DNA from 2 places in the Clostridium sp. HBUAS56017 genome. Region 2 is predicted to be linked to the other one. Evidence: predicted binding sites of a transcription regulator. Region 2 holds the regulator's gene; the other holds the start of a gene.
What was found. Region 2 encodes HrcA, which represses chaperone genes, less so after heat shock. Its sites were predicted from a motif close to TGTTAGCACTCNNNNNNNNNGAGTGCTAACA; they were not measured.
Positions count from the first base shown of each region.

Region 1: groES (co-chaperone GroES) is a predicted target of HrcA. The motif match lies at 8,523-8,553, and genes of this name have one in related genera.

Region 1 is NZ_SULK01000012.1:35,499-52,187, forward strand. It holds gene guaA (glutamine-hydrolyzing GMP synthase) at 1-494, opposite strand, end outside; gene guaB (IMP dehydrogenase) at 542-1,996, opposite strand; purine riboswitch at 2,150-2,247, opposite strand; gene FAY47_RS11375 (prepilin-type N-terminal cleavage/methylation domain-containing protein) at 2,319-2,714, opposite strand; gene FAY47_RS11380 (HAMP domain-containing sensor histidine kinase) at 2,861-5,047, opposite strand; gene FAY47_RS11385 (response regulator transcription factor) at 5,025-5,720, opposite strand; gene FAY47_RS11390 (hypothetical protein) at 5,771-6,340, opposite strand; gene groL (chaperonin GroEL) at 6,493-8,115, opposite strand; gene groES (co-chaperone GroES) at 8,128-8,412, opposite strand; gene FAY47_RS11405 (4Fe-4S dicluster domain-containing protein) at 8,686-10,188, opposite strand; gene FAY47_RS11410 (HNH endonuclease) at 10,273-10,569, shown strand; gene FAY47_RS11415 (MgtC/SapB family protein) at 10,622-11,080, opposite strand; gene FAY47_RS11420 (hypothetical protein) at 11,474-11,671, opposite strand; gene FAY47_RS11425 (aspartyl-phosphate phosphatase Spo0E family protein) at 11,685-11,828, opposite strand; gene FAY47_RS20305 (hypothetical protein) at 12,037-12,195, opposite strand; gene FAY47_RS11430 (helix-turn-helix domain-containing protein) at 12,290-13,576, opposite strand; gene FAY47_RS11435 (3'-5' exonuclease) at 13,803-14,855, opposite strand; gene FAY47_RS11440 (hypothetical protein) at 15,258-15,482, opposite strand; gene FAY47_RS11445 (AP2 domain-containing protein) at 15,883-16,563, opposite strand; gene FAY47_RS11450 (hypothetical protein) at 16,661-16,689, opposite strand, start outside.
Region 2 is NZ_SULK01000001.1:344,448-361,136, forward strand. It holds gene FAY47_RS01820 (HDIG domain-containing metalloprotein) at 1-1,371, opposite strand, end outside; gene yqfD (sporulation protein YqfD) at 1,409-2,542, opposite strand; gene yqfC (sporulation protein YqfC) at 2,539-2,826, opposite strand; gene FAY47_RS01835 (GatB/YqeY domain-containing protein) at 2,914-3,366, opposite strand; gene rpsU (30S ribosomal protein S21) at 3,398-3,574, opposite strand; gene FAY47_RS01845 (histidine triad nucleotide-binding protein) at 3,700-4,044, opposite strand; gene mtaB (tRNA (N(6)-L-threonylcarbamoyladenosine(37)-C(2))-methylthiotransferase MtaB) at 4,063-5,370, opposite strand; gene FAY47_RS01855 (RsmE family RNA methyltransferase) at 5,370-6,131, opposite strand; gene prmA (50S ribosomal protein L11 methyltransferase) at 6,143-7,084, opposite strand; gene FAY47_RS01865 (pentapeptide repeat-containing protein) at 7,282-7,923, opposite strand; gene dnaJ (molecular chaperone DnaJ) at 8,063-9,187, opposite strand; gene dnaK (molecular chaperone DnaK) at 9,314-11,167, opposite strand; gene grpE (nucleotide exchange factor GrpE) at 11,233-11,862, opposite strand; gene hrcA (heat-inducible transcriptional repressor HrcA) at 11,897-12,928, opposite strand; gene hemW (radical SAM family heme chaperone HemW) at 13,103-14,227, opposite strand; gene FAY47_RS01895 (hypothetical protein) at 14,288-14,728, opposite strand; gene lepA (translation elongation factor 4) at 14,841-16,646, opposite strand.

The DNA of each region.
Region 1 (16,689 bases), on a different contig from region 2:
CCATATAATTTCTTTTCTTCATTTTCCATAGCAGCAACTGGACATACATCTGTGTTAGCTACTATTTTAAATCCTGCTGGAGCTTCTGATATATAATCAGTATGACTCATCCAGCATATACCTTCTTCTTCTATCCCTTGGAAGAGTCTTGAAGAAGAATCTAGCTTAATTGAAGTTTTTCCGTATTCTCTAACTGGTGCAGTTTCAACTTTTCCACCTAGTAAATAAGACATTAATTGATCTCCATAGCAGATACCAAGAACTGGCACTCCTAATTCAAAAATTCCTTTATCCACCCTTGGAGTATCTTCACCATAAACACTGTTTGGTCCGCCTGTAAATATTATTCCCTTAGGGTTTTTAGCTTTTATTTGATCTAGTGTATAAGTATATGGGATTATTTCACAATAAACTCCACATTCTCTTACTCTTCTAGCAATTAATTGATTATATTGACCGCCAAAGTCAACTACTAGGACTAATTCTTTCTTCATGTTACCCTCCAATAATCTTTCTATTAATTATTATATTTTACACTAAGTTATTGACTAACACTATAGTTTGGAGCTTCCTTAGTTATATTTATATCATGAGGATGACTTTCTCTAAGTCCAGCTGAAGTTTGAACAACAAATGTAGCTGTTTGATATAAAGTTTCAAAATTCTTTGATCCAAGGTAACCCATACCTGATCTTATTCCTCCAAGAAGTTGGAATATAGTATCAGCAACATATCCTTTATATGCTATTCTTCCTTCAACGCCTTCTGGTACAAGCTTTTTATTTCCTTCTTGGAAATATCTATCTTTAGAACCACAAGCCATAGCTGCTAATGAACCCATTCCTCTATATACTTTATAGCTTCTTCCTTGATATATTTCTATTTCACCTGGAGCTTCATCACAACCTGCAAGTAATGACCCCATCATAACTCCACAAGCCCCTGCAGCCATCGCCTTAACTATATCTCCTGAATATTTAATACCACCATCTGCAATCACTGGAACTCCATATTTTCTTCCTACCTCTACACAATCCATAACAGCTGTTAATTGAGGAACTCCAACTCCAGCAACTACTCTTGTTGTACATATTGAACCAGGTCCTATACCTACCTTTACGCAGTCTGCTCCAGCTTTAATTAAATCTTCTGCCGCTTCTGCTGTTGCAATATTACCTGCTATAATTTGAAGTTCTGGATATGCAGATTTAATTTTAGAAACTGCCTCTAAAACTCCTTTAGAATGACCATGAGCAGTATCAAGTGTAATTACATCTACCTTAGCTTTTACTAAAGCCTCAACTCTTTCCATCATGTTATCTGTTACACCTACAGCAGCACCACAAAGTAATCTTCCTTGAGAATCTTTAGCTGCATTTGGGAATGTTCTAGTTTTCTCTATATCTTTAATAGTTATTAATCCTTTTAATACTCCATCTTTATCAACTAAAGGAAGCTTTTCAATTTTATGCTTCTTTAATAATTCTTTAGCTTGTTCAATTGTTGTGTTTTCAGGTGCAGTAACTAAATTTTCCTTAGTCATTACATCTCCAATTTTCTTTGTAAAATCTGTTTCAAATGTAGTATCTCTATTAGTTAAGATACCAACTAACTTACCATCAACAGTTATTGGAACTCCTGATATTCTATATTGAGCCATAAGATTTTCTGCATCTTGTAAAGTTTGTTCTGGAGAAAGGAATATAGGATCTGTAATTACTCCATTTTCTTGTCTCTTAACCCTATCTACTTCTCTAGCTTGTTCTTCTATTGTCATATTCTTATGTATAATTCCGATTCCGCCTTCTCTAGCTATTGCAATAGCCATTGTAGATTCCGTTACTGTATCCATTCCAGCACTTATTAGCGGTATATTTAACTTAATTTTCTTAGTTAGATTAGTTGCAAGTGTTACCTCTCTTGGTAATATCTCTGATTTATTTGGTACTAGTAATACGTCATCGAAAGTGTATGCTTGTTTTAATATTCTTGCCATTTTTAATATCCTCCCTCAATTTATGATTAATTTAATTCATTTCTAATTCAAAGTGCAAGATTTATTTCATTTTCTTGCCTAATTTTGAGTACAAAAAAAGCACATTAACTTACTATAAAGTGAAGTTAATATGCCTATATAACAAGAATATATAAGTATATCAAATTCACCCATAGTCGGAAATTTACGGCTTCCGGTAGATACTCCCTGCCATATTCAGGGGATATACGAGCTTAAAATGTGCCTGTTACTAAATTAAACTTATTATAATGTATCATATTGCTAAAGTCAATAGAATTGAAAGTAAAATTGCATTTTTATTTTATGAAATAACACCATTATCATCTAGCGTGAAATTATAGCCTCCTAATAATAATTCTTTCATCTTACCATATGTCGTAGTATTAGATATACTTTTAATTCTAGTAAAGTCAATAAGATCATTTTCATTTGAGGAACCATTAATTGTACTCTTAATTTTGCCAAAAGTATCATTTGTACTTATAGCAGAGCTTGCTTTTATATTATATGTATCTACAGCTAATACTACCTGCCTTACTTCTTCCAATGCCTTTGTTTTCTTTGCCTCTTTTATGTATCCTGCAACTTTGGGAGTAAATACACTAAATAATATTGCTATTATAGCTATAACCGCTATTGTTTCAACTAAAGTAAATCCATTAACATTTTTCTCTATGTATTTATGTTTATTTTTCACCAGTTCATCCTCCTTAAAGCTATAATCTTTCTTTATCTATAGATTCTAGCCAATTTACGAAGGATTTATAATTTTGTCTATAAAAAAATCCAAGATATATTTAATTAGTTTTATATCCTGGATCAAAGTAAATATTAAATTTTGAACTATTCATCAATCGATGGTATGATGATTTTAGCTTTAAAAAGATCTCCATCAATTTTTATACTAAGCTCTCCCCCCTGAATTTCCAGTATGCTTTTAGCAATAGAAAGCCCTAGACCTGTACCTTCAGTACTTCTCGATTTATCTCCTCTTTTAAATCTCTCAAATATCTCTTCACTCTCAAAATCCATTTCATAAGAAGATGTATTTTTCATAGTGATAACTATTTTACCATCCTCTTCTTTTAATGAAATATATACTCGAGTTCCTGGCTGAGAATATTTTAATATATTATTTATAAGATTTTCAAATACCCTCCAAGTCTTTTTTCCATCTAAATTAGCATAAACCTTTTCTTCAGGAAACTTTAGCCTAAATGTTAATTCTGAATTATTAATTGCTTCATCAAATTCTCCCAATGTCTGCTTTAAAAGTGAAGTCACCTCTAACTTTTCTATTTCAAGATCTACAGCACCGCTTGCCATCTTAGAAGCTTCAAATAAATCATCTATAATTACCTTAAGTCTCTGAGATTTCCTATCCAATACATTTATGTATCTATCTGCCTCTTCATTAGATATCCCCTCTTTTTTTAATAATCCTACATAGTTAATAATAGATGTTAATGGAGTTTTTAAATCGTGCGATACATTTGTTATAAGCTCAGATTTGAGCCTTTCGCTCTTCATCTCACTTTTAAGAGCTTCTTTAACTCCAGCCTTCATATTATTGATATTATTAGCTATCTTTAAAAGCTCGCCTCTTCCTTTTTCCTCTATAGTGTAATTAAGATTTCCTAACACTATTTCTTCTGTGCCCTTTGCAATTCCAATGACAAATCTACCTATCTTAAAAATATAGTAAATCATGAATATCATGTAAAATAATATATATGATATTGCTATGACTATTACAAACCCTTCTCTTGAATTTTTTATACATGCAAAAACACCTAATGTGATTAATCCAAGTAGCAAAGTAAGTGTAGTCATGATTTTAGTTTTAAACTTAATACTTTGGAACTTAGAATTTTCTCTAATTCTACTTAATAATTTATTAACTAAACATTTTTTAATCCCTATTCTAAATTCATTTCTATTTCCTTTAAAATATATTATCTGTTTTACATTAATAACTAAATATAATATATACACTGCTACAATAGTAAGTATATAAACTTGCCCAAACCTATAAGGCTTACTAAAGAACACCACTTTATTTATATATTTCATCATTATAAACATATAAATTATAAATATAATTAATTGTATATCTAGGGGTACTTTTCTATACCACTTTTCTATGTTTTTTAAGATTGCTACATATTCATTGTTTTTCTTCAATATCAATATTAGTAAAGGAAGTCCTATTAATAATGATACAATTCCGATTACAATTTCTTTATGCAGTCTTTCTTTTACAGAATTATAATAATTATAATTTTTATATATGAAACTATTTTTATCAATATCCTTAGATACAACAAAATAAATTTTTTTATTATTTGCTTCTGCCCACATATTTATATAGGTCATTTTATCAAACTCCTTAACTTCATAAGGAAATTTAATACTATACAAAGCCGTCTTTTCAATATACTCATCTATATCTGAAATATTTTCTATATTGGTATCTATGACATTATTTTTACTATCTGCAATATAATATTTTATTATACTCTTGTCTTCTACCGCTCTTTTAATATTCTCATAATCTCTATTTTTATAAGCTACTATCTCTTTTTTAAAATCCTCGATAGTTTTAGAATTTTCTAATTTTATTTCATTAAGTTCTTTATCTCTTGCCTCTGTTAGTCTTTTAACCTCATTCTTATTATCTTGCTGTGCAGCATTTATTATCTCATATTTATACTTGCCGTTTATTTCATCTTCCCTATTGCTTAAATCAGTATCATACAATGTTTTAGATAATGTTAATTCACTATTTGTGACCTTATCATCAGTTGATTTTAGTGAATAATCCTTATATATTTCATTAAGATTTTTTATATTATAAAAATAACTAACTAAATCATGTTGAAATTGTGAACTAGTAAAATAAACATCTGATTTTAAATACTCTTTATTTTTTATTAAATCATTTGCTGTCAGCAATGAAATACCAAGAATATAAATTAATATAACAAAAGCTATTCCAACTGTATATTTATTTTTCAATTTTATAGCCAATTCCCCACACCACCTTTAAATATTTTGGTTCTCTTGGGTTAATTTCAATCTTCTCTCTTATTCTCCTTATATGAACTGATACAGTATTTTCAGAATTATGAAATGGTTCATCCCACACCCTTTCATATATCTCTTCAATAGAAAATACTCTTCCCCTATTAGTCATTAAAAGCTCTAATATTTTATATTCTAATGATGTTAGGCTCTTTTCCTTTCCGTCCACTATTACCATCTTTGAACTTTTGTTTAATATAAGTCCTCTTACATTTACCTCATCATCAACCTGTTCATCGTATTGACCTAAGCTTGTATATCTTCTTAATTGGGATTTAACTCTAGCTACTAATTCCATTGGATTAAATGGTTTTGTAATATAATCATCAGCACCTATATTAAGACCTAATATTTTATCAGTATCCTCTGATTTTGCTGAAAGCATTATTATAGGAATGTTTTTGCTTTCTCTAATTTTAAATGTAGCTTTAATTCCATCCATCTTAGGCATCATTAAATCCATTAATATAAGGTGTATCTCTTCTAATTCAACCACCCTCAATGCTTCTATCCCATCTGCTGCATGAAATACTTTTATCCCCTCATTTTTCAAATATATTTCAACAGCTTCTCGTATTTCATATTCATCGTCTACCATTAGAACATTAAATTTTGTCATAATACTCCCCCTCTTCCCCTATTATACATGCTGGTTAGAGAACCTTCCAATTAACTTTTCTTCATAAAAAATGCAAACGCCTCCTTCTTAAAACCATTTGTCTTTTCTACATTCCTTATATTTCTAATATGATAAAGCCTCCCATTATAATCCTTTGCTTGATTGTCACATACATAGGCAAAATCATAACTTCCTTCCTTTACCCATTTCATAAACACATAAGTATGTGTTGGAATTCCATCCTTATTCCCGTCACTATCTGTGGTAAAGCATATATCTCCAGGCTTTAATTCTTCATAATTGCTATGTTTTTTCCACCCATCTTCCTTTAACATTTTTAAAACTTCTGATACCTTTTTTGTTTCATTTGGCACCATAAAGTTATTTTCCCTCAATAATTCTGCTAAAAAATAGACACAAGTATTAGAGGAATTACCTTTATTTCGTTTTACCGCCTTGGAATATATATACTTACGATTCTCATTACTTTGAAGAAAATTAAATATTTTTTCATCAAGGTTATGACTTCTGTCTTCTGTGCAAATTTTACTACCTATTATTGCTTTTATTACTAAAATTACAACTACAACACTTATTATAAAAATCATTATCTTTATCACATCCTTCTCCCCTCACTCCTCTTGCTACAACTAATTATACAAGTTACTTTTTACAAAAAACTTTCCATAATTCTTTCAAATTTATGAAGAAAAACAAAAAAATCTCGTAATGAAATTTTTCATTACGAGATTTTTAGTATTAAAAATTCTTTTTAGTACATTCCTTCCATTCCTGGAGCTCCACCTGGCATTGGAGTTTCCTTTTGTGGAATATCAGCAACAGCTGCTTCTGTTGTTAAGAATGTTGATGCTACTGATGCTGCATTTTGAAGTGCTGATCTTGTTACCTTAGTTGGATCAACTATACCAGCTTTTATCATATTCTTATAATCTCCATATAATGCGTCGTATCCCATACCAGCTTCACTATTCTTAACTTTTTCTATTATAACAGAACCTTCAACTCCTGCATTTGCAGCTATTTGTCTCATTGGCTCTTCTAAAGCTCTAACGATTATATTTATACCAACTTGTGCATCTGGAACATCTGATGTTAATTTTGCAACTTCATTTATTACATTAACATATGCTGTTCCACCACCTGGTACAATACCTTCCTCTACTGCTGCTTTTGTTGCATTTAAAGCATCTTCAATTCTAAGTTTTCTTTCTTTAAGTTCAGTTTCTGTAGCTGCACCAACTTTGATTACTGCAACTCCACCAGAAAGCTTTGCTAATCTTTCTTGTAATTTTTCTTTATCAAATTCTGAAGTTGTTTCTTCAATTTGATTCTTAATTAAGCCAACTCTTTCTTTAATAGCTGCTGAACTTCCTTTACCATTTACGATAGTTGTATTATCCTTAGTAACCTTAACACTATCTGCTTGGCCTAACATCTCGATAGTTACTTCTTTAAGATCTCTTCCTAGTTCTTCAGATATTACTTCTCCACCAGTTAAAATAGCTATATCTTGAAGCATTTCTTTTCTTCTATCACCAAAGCCTGGAGCTTTTACAGCAACACAAGTAAATGTTCCTCTTAACTTATTAACTACAAGAGTAGCCATAGCTTCTCCTTCAATATCTTCAGCTATAATTAATAACTTCTTACCTGATTGAACTATTTGTTCTAGTATTGGTAGTATTTCTTGTATATTTGAAATTTTCTTATCAGTTATTAAAATGTATGGATTATCTAAAGAAGCTTCCATCTTTTCCATATCTGTTGACATATAAGGTGATACATATCCTCTATCAAATTGCATACCTTCAACTACGTCTAATTCAGTTCCCATTGATTTAGATTCTTCGATAGTAATTACACCTTCATTACCAACCTTCTCCATAGCATCAGCAATTAACTTACCAATTTCCTCATCTGCTGCTGAGATAGCTGCAACTCTAGCTATGTCTTCTTTACCTGCTACTGGTTTTGAAATTCCTTGAATTTCTTCAACTGCTTTTTCAACAGCCTTTCTTATACCATTTCTAATTAATATTGGATTAGCTCCTGCTGTTACATTTTTAAGACCTTCTCTTATAATAGCTTGTGCTAAAAGAGTAGCTGTTGTAGTTCCATCTCCAGCAACATCATTTGTCTTAGTAGCAACTTCTTTTACAAGTTGTGCTCCCATATTTTCATATGGATCTTCTAACTCTATTTCTCTAGCTATAGAAACACCGTCATTTGTTATTAGTGGTGCTCCAAACTTTTTATCTAATACTACATTTCTTCCCTTAGGTCCTAATGTAACTTTTACTGTATCAGCTAATTTATCTACCCCTATTTGCATAGATCTTCTTGCATCTTCACCAAATTTTAATGTTTTTGCCATCTCTATTACCTCCTATTCAACTATCGCTAAAATATCTTCTTGTTTTAAAATAGTATACTCTTCTCCAGAAACTTTAACTTCTGTACCTGCATACTTTGAATATAAAACTTTATCTCCAACTTTTACTTCCATTTCAACCCTCTTACCGTCTACAACAGCTCCAGGTCCTACTGCAACTACTTCTGCTTCTTGTGGTCTTTCCTTAGCTGTACCTGTTAGTACTATTCCGCTTTTAGTAGTTTCTTCTGCCTCTAATTTCTTAATTACTACTCTTTCTCCAAGTGGTTTGATATTCATTGAAAAACCTCCTTAATATTTATATAATTTTATTTTCTTCTGTCCTTTTCTTAATCTAATTAAATTAAGATTATAAAAATAGTTCTATAGAACTACTACATAAAAACTTGTATTAGCACTCACTCTTAATGAGTGCTAATACAATTATAATATATCCTGTATCCATATTATTCAAATATTCTTTTTTATATTATCTCGCCATTAATGGCCATTACTCAAAACTATTATTGTATTTCTTTGTTTTACTCATATTTTCTTGATTTTTCACATGTCCTATTTTTTATTAATTCTTTCTAAGTTAATATCTATATAATCATTAATAATATCATTTGATAAAACAGTCTTCTTTCTAGCATTGACATTTATCTTATTAAATATACCTTTCGCTTTCTGATACGGTACTACTGCCCCAGCGCCATTAATACACCCCCCCTCACACATCATTCCTTCAATAAAGTTTCCATTAAGTCTGCCTATATTAGTAAGCTTCATAACCTTTTTTATCTCTGCTCCGCCTGAAACTTTTATAGCATTAAATTCAACATCTATACCGCTTTCTTTCATATAATTTTCAATAGCTGCGGTCAATCCTCCTGATGCTCCAAAACCACGGCCAAATATAGAAGCATCATCAACCACTTCTTCACTACATTTCTCAACATCTATCTCAAAGGCATCAAAAAGAGCAACCAACTCCTCAAATGTTAACACATAATCCACCGCATCTTTAATATCCTCCTTAACAGCCTCCCCCTTTTTGGCTGTACATGGTCCTATAAATACAACTTTTCCATCCGGATGATTTTTTTTAATATATCTTCCTGTAGCTATCATTGGCGATACAGTACCTGATATATTACCTATTTCACTAGGAAATATTTTTTCAATATAATTCAGAAAAGCTGGACAACATGAATTAGTCATGTATGATTGTTCTTTTCCCATCCTATTTACAAACTCGACGCCTTCATGAACAGTAACAGCATCAGCACCGCAAGCTACTTCATACATATCCCTGAATCCTATCCTCTTAATTGCATTTTTAATTTGCCCATAGGATACCTTCATTCCAAATTGTCCTGTTATTGCTGGCGCAACTACTGCATATATCCTTTCCTTATTACTTAAAGCTTTTGCAACCGGAACGATTAAGCTTTTATCTGATATAGCACCAAATGGGCATGCTGACATACAAGCTCCACAATTAACACACTTTTCTTCCTTTATAATAGCCCTTCTATTTTCATGATTTACATCCAGTGCACCTGTAGGACATACCCTTTTACAAGGCCTCATAACTTCAGAAATAGCATCATAAGGACAAACTTTTTGACACATGCCACATTCCTTGCAAAGTTCCTGATTAATATAAGCCCTTCCTGCAACATAACTTATTGCTCCAAAGTTGCAAGCTTTTTGACATCTATGCGCTATACAATTTCTACATGAATCAGTTACACTATATTTATTTATTGGACATTTATCACAAGCAGCTTCAATGACATATATTATCTGCTCATCTGGAGTTATATCTATAAAATCCTCATCAATCGTATCTCCATTGGCCAAGAAGCCAGAAGCCAATTTTGCCCTCTCCAGAACTATAGCTCTTTCTTTATAAACACAGCACCTATACATAGCTGTATCTCCCTTTATAACTTCGTAAGGAATTTTTTCAATCTCATCCTTTGTTAGCTTGTCCTCTTTTGCTAACTTAGCTACCTCTGTAAGCACCTCATGCTTCAACTTATCTAATTGAGTTTCAAATTGGAACATAACTTTCCCCCTATCTTTGATTTTTTCATACAAAAATGATATAATCTCTCCAATTATAATTCTATTATCTAGGGTGAGTATTTTATGAATAAAAAATATAGATGTGAGCTTTGTGGCAGGGAAATATCAGAAATAACTAAACATCATTTAATTCCAGTAGAAAAAGGGGGAAGGGACTCCCATATAGCTTTTTTATGCAGAACATGTCATTGTCAAATCCATGCTCTCTATACTAATAGTGAACTCTCTTATAGACTTTATACTATAGAAAGATTAAAGAATGAGGAGAAAATAAAACGTTATTTAAATTTTGTTAAAAATCATCCAGGAGATGTGTACATACCAATAAAAAAATCAAAATCTGCTAGACGAAAAGGATAAAAAAAGCAGCAATGAATTAACCTCTCCACCACTGCTTTTATACATATTCAATTTATTCCTCACAATCATCATGACTTCTCTTATAAATAGAACTTTTTTTAATTATTCTTTTTATTTTTGAAACAAATATAAGATTTATTAATATAAGAACTGTTGTAGTTACAGCTCCACTTATAAATCCCCCTCCAACAGCAATCCCTATACATGCCATTACCCATATAGATGATGCTGTAGTTAACCCTAATATAGTATTATTACGATCTTTTAATACACATAACGCTCCCAAAAAACCTATTCCAGATACTACTTGTGCAGAAATTCTTGTTGGGTCAATTAGGTTGTTTTCTTGAGACATATAAATACCAAATATCATGGTTAAAGCTGAACCTAATGATACCATCACGTGGGTTTTTATTCCTATAGTTTTATTTGTTAAATCTCGCTCCAATCCAATTGCTGCACCTAACAAGAAGGCTACAACAAGTCTTATTACTACCGTTTTTTCATCCAAATATTACGCCCTCCATACCTTTTATATTATATCCTTTATTGTACATTCTCTATTGACTGCAATCAATATTATATTATTCTTACATATCTATTATAATGATGCTCTATTTTATAATACCAAGTTTCAAATACCTCAAACCTAATCTACCTTTATTTTGTTCTCTCTAGCATATATATTAATGTAATAATTCTTTCACAATAAATAATAATATATATATATTATGAGACTTCTTTTAAAATTGTATTATTAGTAATAACCAACAATATTAAATTGATTTTTGACGTATTTTTGACTTATAAAAAGAGAACCTTAAATATAATATAGGTTCTCTTTAAGTATATTATCCTTATAAATTTATAAATTTATAAATCTATGAATCAATATGCGCTTGTATTAAGTCTTAAATAGCAAATCTTTTCCTGTTGTAATTTTCAACCTTTTTATTTCACTTTCAACCGCTAAAAATTTAGAAAATATAAATAGTGTATCTTTTGGTAGAACACTACATAACTGCTCTATTAATTTATCTTCTTCCTCTTCTAATAATTCCAAAATATAATTATTATCCAATTCATATGTTTTGTCTAACATAGTCCCCCACCTTTTATATATTATTTCTCTTCATTACTTTTACTATATAAATATCTAATTCCTTACTAATTTCCAAAACTATAGGTGAATCTCTTCCATGAAAATCTATTGCTCTATATAATCTTTCTTTTAGTTCTTCTATTTTATCTTTCCCCACATTTACCTCCATTTTAATAGAGGTTGGCCAACTTCTTATGTGCACTGTTTTTTATTTTTTTTCAATGAACTGATTATATAAAAAATTTTTCCATCTTGCAAATTAAAAAAAGTTAACCAAATTCATGTCGAACCGGTTAACTTTTTCCTGTTTCTGTTAGTTTGTCTTGCAACAATTTTTCCGTTTTATATTTCTTATATTATTATTTTTACCACCCATCAGGATCATCTGTTTGCAATCGAATTTGATTTGCACTGGATACTCCATGGTTTTTATTAATATTAGCATTTGTATTTTTGTCTACTACAAACACCACATTTAATAGTAGTATAGTACCTGCTATTATAGTTATTATCTTTTTTTTCATTTTACTCACCCCCTCTGAAAGTTAACCAATTTGACATTATTATAGTTAACATTGTAACATAATAAAGGAATTTGCGATAATTTTTTCCCTCTTTTTATGTTTCTTTAATCTGTTTAATTTTTTCCCTCGATTTCTTGCTAAAGTATATGCTTTTCTCCTCATTTCGACCTCTATAATATTCTCCAATCTCTGCATATATTAAAGAATAGTCTATATTTAATACTTTTGCTTTATCTGCCATCAGTATTAATTTTTCTTCATCTTCTCTTTCAATATAAATCAATACCAGTTCGTAAATTATTTTTTCAACCAAGTCCACATTCTCCCCATTATTTTTATTATATATATTTAATGCTCTTCTAAGATATCTCTCAGTATCTTCATTTATATATCTAATTACTTTTGCTGCAAAGTATAGATTTTCAGCAAAATGTGAATTGTTTGGGTTGATTTTTACAGATTCCTTTATTGATCTTGCTGCATCTTTATATTTTTTTTTATTTAAATATAGTTCAGACAAATTCCTATATGCCATAGCTATTAAATTTTTATCATTATCTTTCATTGCCGAATCAAGAATTTCAATATACTCATGTTCGGCTTCATCAAAATTATTTTGTTCAATTAAACAATTAGCATATAACATTTTTAAATCCAATACCTTTTTCTGGTCTTCATTCTCAAATTGATCCATCAATATTTGTAAATACTTTAGAGCTTCATTAATTTTTTTTATCTTTTTATATATTAATGCTTTATTAAAATATATCCTTCTTGAAACTTCATTATTTCCTATATCATTGTTTAGTTTTAATGCAAAATTTAGTTGTTCTAATGCGGCTGCATAATTCAGACGCATTGCATTATTACGCGACTTATTAATATAAAAGCTTGCTTCATCTAAAGTATTTCCTGAATTAAGACATACTTTTAATCCATTCCTACACATTTCATCACTTCTATTATATTTATGTTTAAAATAATAAATATTAGCTGCTAATTTATACATATGAATTTTCATACTGTCTTCGATATTATATTTTTTTATTAATCTTTCACCCTCATTTAACTTTTCTTCCAGTTTATCTATTTCTTTAGTTTCTTTCAACTCGCTTATAATATTCAAAAAGAATATGTTGTTAGCTTGGCCATCTTCGTCTTTAATTAATTCATCTCCAGTAATTAAATTAATGTCTATTCTTTTTTCTTTAGCAATTTTATTAAAATTTTTAGCAAGCCCCACTGCTAAATTAGAAGTTAACTTTTTTCTGTTATTTTCGATTTGACTTATTAAGTTTTTGGTACAAATCCCTTCTGCAATTTCCTCTTGAGTTACTCCAATAATATTTCTAAGTTTTTTAATCTTTTTGCCTACTGACATAACTTCATTCTCAAAAATTGTTGTCGCCCCCTTTTCTTGGTAATATTCTATATATACTAAAATACCATGTCAATAATCAATTTTGGAAATAGATAGTTGATAAGTCTTATATACACTTAACCTACTAAGTATTACTAATAAAAAAATAAAAACCAGGATAAATAGTAATCCTGGTTCTAACTATAGCGATTCCTTCAACTTTTACACTTATTATTTAAACTTTTTATTATACGTAACATATATCTCCATATTCACCTATTATCATTAAATACACATATGCACATACTTTGCAATCGTCAAGTGCATTATGCGAACCAACTTTCCACAAACCAAAATAATCCTTTAAACTTTCTAATTTGTAACTATTCAATTTAGAATTTCTATCAGTTTCAAAATCATATTCCCTTACTTTTTGTCTTGCTAATTTTAATGTATCTATAACCCTATTTTTTATTTTTTTTATTCCCATTTTATATATTTGATGCATAATAAAACTTACATCAAATTCAGAATTATGTGCTATTAGTACATAATCCTCAATAAAATTTACAAACCTTGGAATTACATCTTCAATAGATGGAGCATCTTCAACCATATCATTTGATATTCCATTTATTGAAGTTATTTTTTTTGTAATCTTTCTTTTAGGTTTTATATATGTATTAAATGTTTCTACTGGAGCTCCATTTATAAATTTAATAGCTCCAATTTCTATAATTTCGCTACTATCATATTTTAACCCTGTAGTTTCTAAATCAAATACTATAAAATCGTATGGCCTTTTTGTTGTTCCTGGTAACTTAATAAACTTTTCGTAATCTACTTCATGATTACTCCTTCTTATTTTTTTAAGAAAATCTTTGTCCAATTCTTTATCAATATTATATTTTTCAAGTGCTTCAAATTTATTTAAATACAATTCTTCTGTTGTTATTCTTTTTTTATTTACACTATTATTATATAAATCTGCATCAAATTCATTTATATCTTTTTTTATTTTACTTTCTATAATTTCATTTTCACATAAAAGTTCGTTGGATTCATTAGTAATTTGCTCATTCAATCCTAATTTGGCTTTTATTGTTTTTATTTCTTTCATAACTAATTTCATCTTTCTAAAATTACTAGCAAAACTTATGATTGATATTATAACTATAAATAAAAATATAATGTGATAAAACATTATGATAAAACTAATTAAAGCTATAATGAAAGCTATTCCAGAAATTTGATCATATTTACTACATTCTTTTTCTAATTTCTTTAATTCCTCTTCCATAAAAACACCCCCTTGATTAATTTTACCACATAAAGGTAATAGTTAACAATGAGGTGATACTTTTGAAAAGTAAAAGTTTTATACATATAGATATAGCCATTATACTAGCTTTATTCTCTATAGCTTTAATTTTATGTTTTAGTGTATTTTTTTAAAAATAATGTTTAGCATTTATAAAAGCTGGTAAGAATTATAATGAACTGTTTTTTAAGCATTTCGAATGTTTGATTTGTTTTTCTGTATGATTTATTATCCTAATTTTTACAGAAAATATTTATTACCCAACAATATAATATAAAAGAAAAGGGCCTAGTTATTATAACTAGGCTCTAACATTTTTGTCTAATTTTAAATTTTATTTCACACAATCATTACAAGGATCCTTTATATTCAAAAACATATTTATCTAATTTGTATGTTTTTTCCTTCATATTCCATATGCCATAACTCCAAATAATTGAGATACATCCTTCTAATTACTGCACTTTCATGTGTAATAAATATAGTGTCCCATATTTTTTCATCTGATTCTAATGCTTCAAACAACTTCTCTAGCCTTCTTCTAGCAGTAACTATTATGTTAATATGTTCATTATAAAAATTTATATCAATACTATCTATTTTCATCTTTTGCAACCTCCAAAATATTATAATCCCACGTGGTATACATTAATTATATATGCTTCTATACTGCTTGTAACGTCTTGAATTTAGTGATACAATTAGTGTATTATCACATTTGCAACTTTAGTTATAACAAATTAAAATAAATAGAGATAAATAATCGGATATATCGGTTATATACTGGTTAACATAGGCAATATTTCTTGAATAAATAGGAATGTGTCTTATTTTTTTGCTTATTTTCTTTAATTTGTAATGTATTTTTAATAAAATAAACTCCTAAACAGGTAAAAATTACATAGAAATTAACTTCAAAGCCTTAAAAATCAAACAATTTGAATAATAAATTAAAATGAATTAAAAAAACAGCAGCTGGATTGCTCCTTGCTGCTGCCTTTTTATTTTATTTATGTTCTTTTAAATAAACATTATTATACCAATCCAAAAACTCTCCAAAAAGTTTTTCTTCTGCTTGTTTTCTAGCTTTTATTGCGTCTTCTCTTTTTATATGTCTCCCTAAATAATACACCTTTTTTCTAAATGTTATATTGGAAATCCACTTCTTTCTTGTCTTATCCCATCTAACACCAGTACAACCGCTTTTATTATTAGATTGTAGCTTATTTCTACTTATTATTGGTATGTTAGTACCTTCTACTATGTGTATTTCTAAATGCTTTTTAATAGCTTTCTGCATATTGTTCTTAGAGTTTTCTTTTCCCAAACACCCACAACTTCTAATGCTTCCTTCATTAAGAACATATTCGGCTACATAAGCTAATTTCCCACAATCGCATTTACATTCCCAAACAACTGAACCATTATTTTTATCTCTTTTATCTGTAGCCTTTAAAGCTGTAAGTCTTCCAAATTTCTTACCAGTTATATCTTTAGCTTTAAAATAGTTTTCTTCTCCAAAACATCCACAACTATTTGTATTACCATTTAAACTATCGGCCCTTATCCATAGTTTATTACCACAATCGCACTTACAGTAATAATAAGTACGTTTGTTTTCTCTTTTACGTTTTAATAAAGTTAATCGACCTATCTTTTCCCCTGTATGATCTATTGCTTTCCCCATGCTTAAAACCTCTTTAAAATAAAATTGGAAAGTAGCTTTTAAGGATTAACTACTTAGAACCTACACCACGTGTTAAAGGTTAATAAGTTAATTAAATTTAAACAATATCTATATCTGTTATTTTAA
Region 2 (16,689 bases):
AGGGTTACTAAGCTCTAATAACTTTAATGTGGTTACTATATCAAAAGCTCCTTCTAAAAACGGTAGCAATCCAATAGATAATATACCTGATATAAATACCCCCATAACAGCCAGTAATGTGTTTATAAGTATATCTGCCATATTGCTTGATAATATCACACTTACTGTAAAACTTGATATTCCGCTTAAAACTAAAATTATAACAGATGCATATAATATATCATTTCTTTGTTGCATTTTTCTAAGAACCGTAGCTCCAAGTAGAGCATTCAAAACTGCCAAAATCATTATAGCTGGATTAAATTCAACTATAGCTCCTATAATCACAGCATTTAAAGTGCTCACAAATATAGAGATTCTATAATTTACAAGCAAAGTAATTAACATAGGTGCCCAAGCAAGAGGAATCAAATATGGTGATCCAATACTTACCACTCTCGCAATCACTAATGATAATACGTTAAGCAGATTGATTAAACCTAGCATCTTAACATTGGAATATATCTCTTTATGATTCTTATATATATATCTATATTCTATATAAAGAATTACTCCTAAAAATGCTGCTAACACAAAATACAATAAGAAAAATCCTTTTCCAGAATTCTCACTTAAAAGACCTAACTCTGTTAAAATCTGAATTTGACTTGCAGTTACAGGTTCTCCTTCTTTTACAATAGTTTGATTCTTCTTTATAAGTACTTTATCAGTATTCTTTTGAACTTCTTTTTTCTTTTCTTCAGTCTTCTCTTCGTCATAAAAAAAGTTAGGTTGTATTTGTGCTGTCACAATTTTCTTTAATAAAGTAATCATATTGGAATCTAGTTTTAACTCATCTATCTTTTGTGATGCTTGCTGTCTTGCTTCCACTAATCTATCTTTATTATCATCTTCAATATTTTTTTCATAAACTCCATCTACTATTGAAGATATATCATCCTTAATCTCCAATAGCTGATCTTTAGTGAGTTGTATAAGAATCTTACACTCTCCATCATTTAATTTGATTGGTTCGTATTTTTCTAATGAAGAAATCTTCTCTCCTTCTTGACTTGATGTTGAATTAACACTGATAACTTTCTCTATTAATCCCTCTAAATTTGTTTCAGCTTGTTTTTTAACCTCACCTTTCAAAGTAAATTGCTTATCTACGCTTTCAAGAGCTTGTTTTAATTTTGCATCTGACGCAGTTTCATCTACAGTCTCTCTAGGAGCTTTTATATCAATCCTAGCGATTTCACCTTCACTTAAATCATACTTTTTAGGTGCCACTGAAGTCACTAATAATACATATGTCACCATAAAAGTAATTACAAACAAAAATGTTCTCTTTGTATTATATTTAATATCTAAATTTTTTTGCTTTTTCATAACGATGTATCTCACCTTCTTATCTATAGACCTTTTATCAATTAGGTGTCACAGCTATATTCTGTTCAACTAAAAACATAACTTTTATTCTAACTTTTCCATCTTCAATATCCTGCACATTAATTTCTTTATTGGTTATTTGGGCATCATTAGTTAATGACTTTAATAGCGATTCTTCCAGCTGATTTGCTGCTTTCTTAACAATTTCATCTTTGTTTTCATTAACTTCTTTTTCTTCACGCTGAAAATACATAACCTCATTGATAACTCCTCTATTAGTTTCTATTTTATCATAATACTTAAATTTATTTATAGCTTTTTTTAAGTAAATTTTCCTACCACAAATATTTAAATATACATCGTTATCTATATGCCCCGTCCTTTCTAACTTCTTTCCGCTTATCTGAAGCTCCATCTCTTTCTCATAAAAAGTATTTGCTATTACAGTTCCCTTTGCAGGAACTTGGTATTCATCCCCTTCCCTTCCTTGAATTCCACTTATCAAAACATCTCCTTCTCTCACTATATCACCAGAAACCACCTTTGCTGTTCCTGAATTTACATATACCCTTTTAATTTCACCATCCATACCTGCTACACAATCTCCTATATGAGCATTAGTTAATTTTGGTGGTGTTACCTTTTCCTCAATTACTATCTTTAAAGTAGACCCTTCTATTCTAGCTCTTATCCAAAGTATATTACTGTTTATATCCTCCAACTTTTTTTCCAGAGCATAAACATTAATATCTCCTTTACTTATTCCAGGTTTTACACCAAGTTCAGTAAGCTCTTTTCTAATTTCGTATGGTGCTATATTTTCCTTTGTAGATATATCTACAGCCCAAATTTGATTTGATAATAAATATAGACCTCCTATAAAAACGACCCCACCTATTATTAATGAAATTTGCTTTTTCATTCTTGATACTACAAATATAAAACCTTCACGGTGAATAATCTTTACTTTTCCTCTACATTTTTTTACCACTTTCTCTACTTCACTATAATTTTCATAATCTATTTCTAATCTAATAGTAGTGATATCTATTCTGTTAGCCTTTTCAATTATTACGTTTTCTTTCCATAAAAGGTTTAAAAATTTTTCAGGTATAGGAACACTAACATCTAAAACAAGTTTTCCAGTTTTAAGTTTGTCAAACATTATCATATAGAATAACCTTCATAAATAATTGCTTTAAATTCACCACTTATTGTTATAGTGTCTCCCCCTATGTATAATATTTCAAAATTACCTCCTTGTACTTTTATAATTCCAACGCTAGTATTTATTTTCATTTCTTTTTTTTCAAAAGCTACTATACCCTTATAATTTTCAATAACAATTTCCCTATCACTTGTCACAATAATTCTAGGTGTATCCATAATTAATTCCCTTGGAATTTTCAACTTATCAATGATAGTTTCTTTATTTCTATTTTTTTTGCTCTCCACTTTTATCTCCCCTAATTATTTCTATCATTGTAATTTATGTTTTAAAGCAAAAAAAAATAACAAAAAGAACTCCTAAGAGTTCTTTTGCTATTTATTAGTTAAATATTCTTTAACGAATTGACTTACAAGTTTGCCGTCAGCTTTACCTAATGTTTTAGGTCTAACTAAAGCCATAACTTTTCCCATGTCTTTAATGCTACTAGCGCCCGCTTCTATAGCTGATTCTTCTACTATTTGTTTAATTTCTACTTCACTTAACTGCTGAGGAAGGTATTCTAGCAAGATTTCAATTTCAGCTTTATTCTGGTCTACTAAATCTTGTCTATTTCCCTTTTCGAATTCAAGCATAGCTTCTCTTCTCTGCTTGACTTCCTTAGCTAATATTTCAATAGCTTCTGCATCTTCAACTTTTCTATTATCAGTTTTTTCAACTAACAATATCGATGATTTAGCAGTACTTATAACATTAGCTTTAAATTTATCTTTAGATTTCAATGCAGCTTTCCAATCTTCTTGAAGTCTCTCTTTTATTGTTGGCATATATCATACCTTCTTTCAAAAAGAAATTGTTCTACTTGAACTTTCTCTTTCTAGCAGCTTCTGATTTCTTTTTTTTCTTTACGCTTGGCTTTTCGTAATGTTCTCTCTTCCTAACTTCTGAAAGAACTCCAGCTCTAGCACATTTTCTCTTAAATCTTCTTAACGCACTTTCAAGTGTTTCGTTTTCTCCAACTTTTATCTCTGACATTAATTATCCCTCCCTCCGCTAGCTAAAATCTCTAATTCAACTCAGCTACGGGCTTAATAACACACGGTATATTATACAATAGTTTTTCGATTGCTGTCAATAACTCTTATCAATTTATAGAAATTTTAACCTGGTGGCCAAGCTAAACTTCTTCCTCCAAGTACATGAAAATGCATATGATGTACTGTTTGGCCTCCATCTTTTCCTGTGTTATTTACAATTCTATAACCATTTTTATCAATTCCTAATTCACTAACTAGTTTATTAATAGTTTTGAAAATATGTGAAACAATTTCTGCATTATCTTCATTTAATGAATTTACACTTTCTATATGCTCTTTTGGTATCACCAAGAAATGCACTGGTGCTCCTGGATTTATATCATAAAAAGCATATACATTATCATCTTCATATATCTTCTTACTAGGAATTTCGCCTTTGATTATTTTGCAAAAAATACAATCTTCCATAAATTCACCCCCTTTAACTTATTTTAAATACGTAGCTACTCCATAATCTTCTTTTGCTTCTTCTATTCTGCAATTAACTATTTGCCCCTTCATATTTTCAGGCATATCATGAACTTCAACCTTTATATAATTTCTAGTATAACCTTCATAAACACCTTTTTTATCCCTTACTTCTTGTTCTATTAAGACATCTAAATCTTCTCCAATATAGTTTTCTATAAAGGCTTTTTCATTTTTATTATTTAAATCAATTAAAGCTTTACTTCTTTCTTCTTTGATATTGCCATCTACTTGATTAGGCATATCTGATGCCTTAGTTCCCTTTCTTGGGCTATATTTAAATACATGAGTCTTAGTAAGTTTAAGCCTACTTAAAAAATCGTAAGTTTCTTTAAATTCTTCTTCAGTTTCTCCTGGAAATCCTACTATTACATCAGTAGTAATAGAAACATCCTTAATATTTTCTCTTAAAACATTAACTATATTTTCATATTCTTCTGCACTATATCTTCTATTCATTCTCTTTAAAGTAGCATTGCATCCACTTTGAAGTGACAAATGAAATTGAGGACATAGCTTTTTCATATTCTTTATCTTTTCCACAACTTCAGGTGTAAAGAAAGCTGGTTCTATTGAACCTATTCTAACCCTTTCGATACCATCAAGTCTTTCTATTTTCTCTAAAAGATCTACTAAAGTTATAGTTCCTTCTAAATCTACTCCATAGGAAGCTGTATGAATTCCTGATAAAATTATTTCTTTAAAGCCATGTTCACTTAGCTTATTAATCTCTTCTATTACCTTCTCAGGGTTCTTTGAACATACAGATCCTCTTGCATATGGTATCAAGCAAAATGTACAGAACCTATTACATCCATCCTGTATCTTTAAGAACGCCCTAGTTTTATCTTGATATTCTTCTATATTAAGTTCTTCAAACTTATTATTTTTTAAAACACCTTCTACATGAACTTGAACTTCTTTTTCATCTCTTGCCTTATTAACATAGTATACCACATCTCCCTTATTTCTGGTACCCAATACAACATCTACACCTTCAATTTTTGATACTTCGCCTGGAGCCATTTGTGAATAACAACCTACAACAGCTATAACAGCATTTTCATTTTGCCTTCTAGCTCTGCTTATTATTTGTCTAGATTTTTTATCTCCCATATTTGTTACAGTACAAGTATTTATAACATATACATCAGATACTTCTGAAAAATCTGTCACTTCATAGCCATCTCTAATAAACTTTTCAGCCATAGCTTCTGATTCATATTGGTTTACTCTACATCCTAGTGTAGCAAATGCAACTTTCATTAAACTTTTCCTCCTAAATCCCCTAACTCATATTGTACTAAAGCTGTAGCTGTAAAACCTGCTGTTTCAGTTCTTAATATTCTACTGCCAAGTGTTATTATATAAGCTCCTTGATCTTTTAGTTCATTTATTTCTTCTTCCTGAAATCCACCTTCTGGTCCTATCATTATCCCCACTTTTCTTATAAACTTTAACTTATCCTTTTCTTTGAGATCTGCTATAAGGGCCTTAATTCCAAAATTCTCCGCATTTTCATATGGTACTAAAAACAAATCCATACTACTTAACTTTTTCAACGCTTCTTGGAATGTAATTGGGTCAGATACCTTAGGTATTATACTTCTTTTACTTTGCTTCGCAGCTTCTAATGCTATTCTATTTAATCTATCAAGTTTTTTAAACTCACCTTTTAATTTAACATCAACTCTATCAGTTATAGTTGGAATAAACTCTGTTATTCCAAGTTCAGTTCCCTTTTGAACTATTAAATCCATCTTTTGAGCCTTTGGCAAGCCTTGAAACAAATAGACTTCAATAGAGCTTTCATTGTTAGTTTCAATTTTTTCTAGTATATTAACAATAACTTCTGTCTTTGAAACCTCTGAAATTTCGCCTAAATATTCTGTACCATTACAGTTATTCAAAATTATTTTTTCACCTTCTGATAACCTTAAAACTTTGTAAATATGCTTAACATCATCACCAGTTATTCTGCCCTGATCCAAACTAACATTTTCTGGTGGTGTGAAAAACTTATGCATAATATTCCTCCTTATTTAAGTTTAGCTATAATACAATTCCATTCTCCGTCTTTATTAACTGCCAAAACTTCAAATCCGCATTCTTCTAACTTTTTAGTTACCATATCAACTCTATCGTGAATTATTCCTGATGATATAAAGTATCCACCTTCTTTAAGAACTCTACTAACATCTTCAGTTAATATGCATACAATTTCAGCTAATATGTTTGCAACTACTATATTGGCCTTGTCATCTATTACTTCAATTAGATTTCCATGTAATATTTCTATATTATTCAGGTTATTATACCCTACATTTTCTATAGCTGATTCTACTGCAACTGGATCTAAATCTACTCCAATAGCTTTTTTAGCGCCTAGTTTTGCTGCTGTTATAGCTAGTATTCCTGATCCACATCCTACATCTATTACTGTACTATCCTTTTCTACATACTTTTCTAAAGCCTGAATACACATCTTTGTGGTTTCATGGTCTCCTGTACCAAAAGCCATACCTGGATCAAGTTCAACTATAAGATCTCCTTTTTTTTCTTCATATTCTTCCCAAATAGGCTTAACTATAATTTTTTTACCTATTTTTGTTGGCTTATAATATTTTTTCCAAGTATTAGCCCAATCTTCTTCAAACATTTCTTCTGATTCAACTAATCCTTTTCCAATATCTATACCTAACTCTTTTATTTCTTCAACTTTTTCTTTTATATAAGCTAATATTTCTTCTATACTGTCTTCTTCTGAGAAATATCCTTTAACTACAGCTACTTCCCCTTTATGCTCTAAAACATTTATATCAGCAAAATCCCAAGTTAAAGGACCTTGTTCTCTACCTAATATATCTTCTGGATCTTCAATTGCTACTCCCTTACAGTTAAGACTATAAAATATACCTGAGATAGGTTCTAAAGCCTCACTCTTAGTAATAACTCTAATTTCTATCCATTTACCTTCCAAAAAAATCACATTCCTCTCTTCACTTTATCGACTAATATATAATTTTACACTTTTAAAAAGTATTGTGTCAATACAAACCCGCATTCTTACAGCATATTCTGAAGAATATAAGAATATTTCCATATATATGGCGAAGAATATTTCCATATAATAATAAATATTCTTCATCATATTTATTCTTTATTTTTCCTGGATCTCTATTTAACTACAACTCCTAAAAGTCCTACAATCTCCATAGCTTGAGATGGTGATATTATTGCTCCCTTAAGTTCTTTGCCAGTTAAATTTAAAGCTGATATTTCAGAATCTCTAAAATCAATTCCATTAAGATCCGTATTCATAAAATCAGCTTCATTTAATTTGCACTCTTTAAATTCCAAATTCTTAAATTTACTTTCTAGAAAAGTTGCGCCCTCTAAATTACAATTAACAAAACCTACATCCTTCATCTTACAATAAGCCATATCCCCATATCTCAAAACAGATTCATTAAACAAAACATTTTGCATATTGCTTTCTCCGAAATTGCTTCCAGTAAGTTTACAATTGTCAAATTCTACTCTATGAATACTTCCATCTGAAAAATCAATATTAGATAAATCACAATTTTCAAATTTAACATCTAATAAATCTATATTTCTAAAAACACAATTACTAAAAACTACATTTTTAAAATATGTTCCTCTAATCTCTATCCGTTCTTCCACATCTTCCACTAGATCTCCACTGACAAAACTATCTGTTAACTCTCTTTCATTGATCAAAACTTCATTAATACTTTCACTAAAATCAACTAATTCCTTGCTTAAATTAGGTTTATCTATTTTTGCTTTAACCATTTTTTATTCTCCTCATAAATACATTTCTTCTTAACCTACATAATAGCATAATTTAATAAAAAAATTACTTTCAACTTAATTATTACAAATTACGAAAAAAACTATCCTAAAGATACTCATCCCTAGGATAGTTTTTATTTTATTTACGGAAAAAGCCTTTTTTGTGCTTTTCTTCTTTAACAACTTCTTCTCCTGAAGCTTCCATAAATGCTCTTAAAGCTTCTTTTTGTTTTTCATTAAGATTCTTCGGAATATCAACTATAACTTTTACATATTGATCTCCTCGTCCACTAGAATTAACTCTTGGAACCCCCTTACCCTTTAATCTAAATAAAGTTCCTGATTGAGTACCTTCTGGAATAGTATATTTTACATCTCCATCTACAGTTGGTACTTTTATTTCAGTACCTAAAGCAGCATTTCCCATAGAAATATGAGCGTCAACGTAAACATCATTACCCTTTCTAGTAAACTTCTTAGAAGGAGCAACTCTTAATCTAACATATAAGTCTCCTGGTGAGCCACCATTTTCTCCATGTTCACCTTGCCCTCTAAGAGGCATTACATTACCTGTATCAACTCCTGCTGGAATATTAACAGTAATCTTTCTATTCTTTCTAACCTTCCCTTTACCTCTACAATCATGACAAGGTTTTTCTACAATCTTACCTGTACCACCACATCTATCACATGTTGTAGTGCTTACAAAATTTCCGAGAGGAGTCTGTCTTTGTACTCTAACTTGACCTGAACCTCCACAATGCGAACATGTAGTAGGGCTAGTTCCAGGTTCAGCACCACTTCCGTGACAAGTTTCACACGACTCACTTCTTGTAACAGATATTTCCTTTTTGACACCAAATATTGCTTCTTCAAAAGTTAAATTTAAACTATATTCAAGGTCATTTCCTCTTCTTGGCCCATTTCTTCTTTGTGAACCACCGCCACCACCAAAGAAAGTGTCAAAAATATCACCAAAACCGCCCATATCTGAGAAATCAAAGCCGCCAAAGCCACCCCCTGAGCCAAATCCACCGCCATTAAAATCAGCTGTTCCAAACTGATCATAACGTGCTTTTTTTTCAGGATCTGAAAGCACTTGATAAGCCTCATTAATTTCCTTAAACTTAGCTTCAGCTTCCTGATTCCCTTGATTCTTATCAGGATGGTACTTTATAGCTTGCTTTCTAAAGGCTCTTTTTATTTCATCATCACTAGCACCTTTTTGTAGCCCCAGGACTTCGTAATAGTCTTTATTTGCCATCTACTTATTCCACCACCTAGTATCTATATTGCTATTTTCTATTAAGATTTTTACTTAACAAAAGGGAAGACGACTTATTTTCTGCCTTCCCTCTTGTATTATATAAGATCAGCCTATTTCTGACAACTACTTATCTTCGTCAACCTTGAAATCTGCATCTACTACATTTTCATCTTTTGGAGCTGCTCCTTGGTTTGCTCCTCCCATGTTGTTTGGATCAAATCCTTCAGCTCCTGGTTGTGCCCCTGCATCAGCATATAATTTTGAAGAAATTGCATAGAATTCTTGAGTTAATTCTTCAACAGCCTTCTTAATAGCTTCTAAATCTTCTCCATCTTTAACCTTTTTAACTTCTTCAAGTTTAGCTTCTACCTTAGCCTTATCTTCAGCACTTACCTTGTCTCCAAGTTCACCTAAAGTCTTTTCTGTTTGGTATATAACTTGCTCTGCATTGTTATGAACTTCTATTTTTTCTTTTCTCTTCTTATCTTCTTCAGCAAACTTTTCAGCTTCCTTAACAGCATTTTCTACTTCACTGTCACTTAAATTAGTTGAAGCAGTTATTGTTATATTAGCTTCCTTACCAGTTCCTTTATCCATAGCTGATACTTTAACAATACCATTAGCATCTATATCAAATGTAACTTCGATTTGAGGAATTCCTCTTGGTGCTGGTGCTATTCCTGATAATGTGAATTGCCCTAATGTCTTGTTATCAGCAGCCATTTGTCTTTCACCTTGAACTACATGAATTTCAACTGAAGTTTGACCATCAGCAGCTGTTGAGAATACTTGGCTCTTCTTAGCTGGTATAGTTGTATTTCTTTCTATTAAAGGTGTAGCAACCCCACCTAAAGTTTCAATACCTAGTGTTAAAGGAGTAACATCTAATAATAATACATCCTTAACTTCTCCAGTTAATACACCTGCTTGAATAGCTGCACCTATAGCAACACATTCATCTGGATTAACTCCTTTTGAAGGATCTTTTCCTGTAAAGCTCTTAACAGCATCTTGAACAGCTGGAATTCTTGTTGATCCACCAACTAATATTACTTTATCTACTTGCCCAATTGAAAGTCCAGCATCAGATAATGCTTTCTTCATTGGTTCTACAGATCTTTGAACTAAGTCATGAGTTAATTCATTAAATTTAGCTCTAGTTAAGTTCATATCTATGTGCTTTGGACCAGTAGCATCTGCTGTAATAAATGGTAAGTTAATATTTGTTTGAGTTGATGAAGATAATTCTATCTTAGCTTTTTCAGCTGCTTCTTTTAATCTTTGAAGAGCCATCTTATCATTTCTTAAATCTATTCCATTTTCAGCCTTAAATGTTTCAGCTATATAATCCATGATCTTGTTATCAAAATCATCTCCACCTAGCTTAGTATCTCCATTTGTTGATAATACTTCGAACACACCATCACCAAGTTCAAGTATAGATACATCGAAAGTACCACCACCTAGATCATAAACTAAGATTTTCTCACTATGATCAGTCTTATCTAATCCATATGCAAGTGATGCTGCAGTTGGTTCGTTTATAATTCTTAATACTTCAAGTCCTGCTATCTTACCAGCATCCTTTGTTGCTTGTCTTTCAGCATCATTAAAGTAAGCTGGAACTGTAATTACTGCTTGAGTAACTGTTTCCCCTAAGTAAGCTTCTGCATCAGCCTTAATCTTTTGAAGAATCATTGCTGATATTTCTTGTGGTGAATAGTCCTTACCATCAATATTTGTTTTATGGTTAGTACCCATTTCTCTCTTTATTGATATTATTGTTTTATCTGGATTTGTTATCGCTTGTCTTTTTGCAACTTGCCCAACTAGCCTTTCTCCATTAGCTTGGAAAGAAACAACTGAAGGAGTAGTTCTAGCCCCTTCTGAGTTTGCTATAACAACTGGTTCTCCACCTTCCATAACTGCTACACATGAATTTGTTGTACCTAAGTCAATTCCTATAATTTTTCCCATAATTTATTTTCCTCCTTAAAAATAGATTTCTCTATTCTTTATTCTTTTATATATATTAATTTTAATTAATTAGCAACTTTAACCACTGAATGTCTAATTACTTTATCTCCTCTTTTATATCCTTTCATAAAAACTTCTGCTATAGAGTTCTTATCAAAGTTTTCATCTTCTATATGCATTACTGCTTGATGTAAATTTGGATCAAATTCTCCTGAAGCATCAATTTCTTCTACTCCTAGTTTTTCAAAAGATCCTTCTAATCCTTTAATAGTCATTTCTATACCTTTTTTAAGGTCTTCAACACTACCATCAGCTTGAACAGCTCTTTCTAAGTTATCTATAACTGGAAGTACTTCTTTAATTACATCAGCACATGCATCTGTATAAATACCTTCCTTTTCTTTAGCTGTTCTTTTTCTATAATTTTCATACTCTGCTGTAACTCTTAGAAGTCTATCCTTTAAAGTCTCAACTTCGTTAGTTAGCTTTTGAATTTCATCTTTATTTTTTCTAAGCATATCTAATTCGTCCTCTTTATCTTCCTTTGAATCATTTTGAACTTCCTGTTCAGTTAATATCTCTTCTGGATTTACTTCTAAAGTTTCATCATTTTCATTACTCTCTTTAGTAACTTCATCAACCTCTTGGTTAACCTCTTCATTTTCTTCTAGAACTTCTTTTTTTATATCTTCCATCATCAAAGCTACACCTCACCTCTTTATAATTTTGTTATTCTAATCCCTGACCTTTTAATGCATCATTTAGCTCCTTCATAACCTGTGCCATTATAGCTATTACTCTTGAATAATTAATTCTTCTAGGACCTATTAGTCCAATAGTTCCAATGGGCTTATCTCCTAATGAGTATTCAGCTGAAATTACACTGCAATTTTTAGCTTCTGGTATATAATTTTCATCACCAATCTTTATTGTTAGGTCACCTTTTGGGGCAATAAGCTCAACTACATAATCCTTATTATATAAAAGATTTAATATTTCCTTTGCATTATCAATATCGTTATACTCAGGGTAGTTAAATATATTGGTAGTTCCTTGCATAAATATTTCAGAAGAATTATCTTCTTTTAAAGTTTCATACAAAACTGGAACTATTGCGTTAAACAAATCATCATATCCTTTTAAGTCACATTTTAAATTATTAATAACTTCAAGGTTTATTTCTTGAATCGTCAAATTTGAAAGACGGGTATTAATCACCCTATTTATTTCTTGCAATTCTTCAACGGAAGGCATTTTATTAACTCTTATCCTATGATTTTTAATAACCCCATTATCTATAACTATAACTGAAATCAAATTATGATCATCTACCATAAGTAACTGAACTGACTTAATATAACTTCTCATTACCGATGGTGTTTGAACTACACAAGTTAAGTTAGTTAACTCTGAAAGCAAAGTACTTGCTTGTTTAACTATCTTATCAACTTCTAGCATCGCATTATCTATAATATATTTTTTTATTTGCAATTCTTCTTCTGCAGATAACATTGATTTCTTCATCAAATTATCCACATATAATCTATAGCCCTTACTAGAAGGTATTCTTCCTGCTGAAGTATGAGGTTGTTCTAAATATCCCATATCTTCTAGGTCTGACATTTCATTTCTTATGGTTGCAGATCCAACTCCTAAATCATACTTTTTTGCTATTGTTCTAGACCCTACAGGCTCTGCAGTACTAATATAGTCATTAATTATAGCTTCAAGAATTCTTATCTTCCTTCCATCAATAGCCATACCCTCACCTCTTTTTTGTTAGCACTCACTATACTTGAGTGCTAATGACTATGTAATTAATATATTATTTCTTTTTTTCTTTGTCAATTATGAATAAATTTAGCTATGTTTAATAAACTCAAATATTCATTAACTATCCTTAATTATCTAATAAATACTTTATTTTTCTTCCATTTACAATATCATATCACTCATAACTTGATTAGATAATTCAATTCCCCTCTGGCTTAAATATATTTTTCCCTCATTTCTAATTAATAAACCAGCCTTAATATTCTTATCTATTAACCTTTTATATATAGAATCTATATTCACTCCAAATCTAATGATAAATTCCTGTTCATCAATTCCCTTATTCATCCTAAGCCCCATAAACATAAATTCTTCTATATTATCTTCTCTAGAATTTTCGTATACCTCTTCTGATATGGATATATTTCTATTAACTCTATCTATATATTCAGAAATATCATCAACATTTTTTATTCTCTTATTTTCAACAAATGAACTTGCTGATGCTCCAACTCCTATGTATTCTTCACACTGCCAATAAACTTTATTATGAGCGCACTCTTTTTCACCTTTTGCAAAATTAGATATTTCATATTGATGATATCCCCTTGATATTAATAATTCTTTTCCCATTCTATACATGTCTCTCTCCTCTTCTTCTGAGGGAAGAGAAAGTTTTCCTTCACTATACAACCTATCAAAAGCTGTACCTTCTTCTATAATCAAACTATAACTTGAAATATGTTCAGGATTTAACTTAGTTATCTCATCTAAACTATTTAACCAATCACTTAAATTTTGATTTGGTAATCCAAACATCATATCTATGTTTATATTATTAAATCCAATTTCCCTAGCCAATGAATAATTTTTTATAAATTCTTCATAACTATGAATTCTCCCTATCTTTTTTAACAGTTCATTTTTTGTCGTCTGTAATCCAAAGCTTAATCTATTTATTCCACCTTTCATAATTATCTCAAGCTTTTTCCTATTTACAGTTCCAGGATTGCATTCCATAGACTTTTCTGCTTTATCTTTAAACTCTAATGCACTTATAGTTTCCATAAGTTTTTTCAAAGATTCTTCTTCTAGGTATGATGGTGTTCCTCCTCCAATAAACAAACTTTTTATAATATATTTATTGCACCTTTTTGTAATCTCCTTGCATAGTGCCTCTACATATTCATCCATAGCACCTTCTTTACATGCATAGGACGGAAAGTCACAATAGAAACATTTTTGCTTACAAAAGGGAACATGTATATATAAAGATATTTCCTTCATAAACTCCTCCTTCTGCTAATAAAAAAAGAGGAGATTAAAATCCCCTCTCAAATCTATACTTTAAGCTAATAATAGCTCAGCTTCTTCTTTTAGTAATTTTATCTTACTTTCTGCTTCCACAACTGAAAAATTATATACGTCTTTAAAATTGAAGAAATAATTTGCAAAGGCAATCTTTTTATCTCTTCTAATATCAAGTGATATAGCTATTTCATCTAAGAAATCAATTTCTTTATCTCCATAATCACCATCTACTAATGCTAATCCAACAAGTTCAAAGTATACTATTAACTTTGTTCTATTATTTGCAACTTTTAATTCATCAACTATCTCTTCAAAACTCATAGAATTCACTACTTCTTTATCTATGTTAAGTTCTTTTATATAATCATCTATTAATTCTTTTTCTTCTTTTGCGAAAACTTGGTCCACATTTGCAAATTGATTTACTAAATTAATGAAAGCTGTAGCTTGATTTTTATTTAACTCATTTAAAAACATAAAATCCCCCCGCATATTACTATTATTTTCTATAATTCCTAAAATAATTATAACTTATTTTATATATAATATTTCTTAAATAAATCTTAAAAAACTATTTTAGAAATTAATATTAATCAACTTTTAAAACTGCCATAAAAGCTTCTTGTGGAACTTCTACTGATCCAACTTGTCTCATTCTCTTTTTACCTTCTTTTTGCTTTTCTAAAAGTTTTTTCTTTCTAGAAATATCTCCTCCATAGCACTTTGCAAGTACGTCTTTCCTCATAGCTTTAACAGTCTCTCTCGCAATAATTTTTGATCCTACCGCAGCTTGTATTGGTACTTCGAATAATTGTCTTGGTATGATCTCTTTAAGTTTTTCAGCTATTCCTCTTCCTTTATGATAAGCTCTTTCACTTGGTACTATCATAGAAAGGGCATCTACTACATCTCCATTTAATAATATATCAAGTTTAACTAATTCTGTTCTTACATAACCTTTAAACTCATAATCTAATGATGCATATCCCCTAGTTCTCGACTTTAAAGTATCAAAGAAATCGTAAACTATTTCGTTTAATGGTATATCATAATTTATAACTGCTCTTGTTTCCTCCATATATTGCATATCAATATATGTCCCTCTTCTTTCTTGACATAACTCCATTACAGCACCTACATATTCAGTTGGAGCTATTATGGAAGCTTTAACTATAGGTTCTTCCATATAGTCAATTTCCGTTGCTGGCGGAAGGTTTGTAGGATTTGTGATATCAAACTTTTCTCCATCTGTCTTTATAACTTTGTATATAACTGATGGAGCAGTTGTAATTATATCCAAATTAAATTCTCTTTCTATTCTTTCTTGAATTATCTCCATATGCAACAATCCAAGGAATCCGCATCTAAACCCAAATCCTAACGCAACAGATGTTTCCGGCTCAAAGTTTAAAGCTGCATCATTAATCTGTAGCTTTTCAAGAGCTTCTTTAAGTTCATCATATTTAGCTCCATCTACAGGGTATATTCCTGAGTAAACCATAGGGACAGCTGGCTTATATCCTGGAAGAGCTTTCTTTGTAGGTCTATCTGCTTCTGTTATAGTGTCTCCAACTCTAGCATCTCTTACATTCTTAATTGAACCTGTTATATATCCAACATCTCCTGCACTTAGCTCTGGAATTGGCATTAACTTTGGAGTAAATACTCCAACCTCCACTACCTCATAAACTTTATTAGTAGCCATTAGTTTTATCCTTGTTCCTGGCTTAACCTTTCCATCCTTTATTCTTACATAACATACAACACCTTTGTAGCTATCATAATAAGAATCAAAAATTAAAGCCTTTAATGGTGCATCTTCATCTCCTTCTGGAGGAGGAAGCCTATTAACTATTTCTTCTAATACATCTGGAATATTTAAACCTGTTTTTGCTGATATCATAGGTGCACTTTCAGCTTCTATTCCTATAACATCTTCTATTTCCCTCTTAACTTCATCTGCTCTTTGAGATGGTAAATCTATCTTATTTATAACTGGAGCTATTTCCAAATCATTATCCAATGCTAAATAACAATTTGCTAAAGTTTGCGCTTGAATACCTTGAGTAGCATCCACTACTAAAAGTGCGCCTTCACAAGCTGCCAAACTTCTTGATACTTCATATGTAAAATCTACATGCCCTGGAGTGTCTATAAGATTTAAGATATATTCTTCTCCATCTTCTCTTTTATAAACAAGTCTAGCTGCTTGTGACTTTATTGTTATTCCTCTCTCTCTTTCAAGTTCCATATTATCTAAAACTTGAGCTTCCATTTCTCTTTGAGTTAGGGTTCCTGTTGCCTCTAATAATCTATCTGCTAATGTAGACTTACCATGATCTATATGTGCAACTATTGAAAAGTTTCTTATGTACTGCTTCCTATTACTACTCATATATTAAAGCTGCCTTTACTTAAGGACAGCTACTTCACCCCCA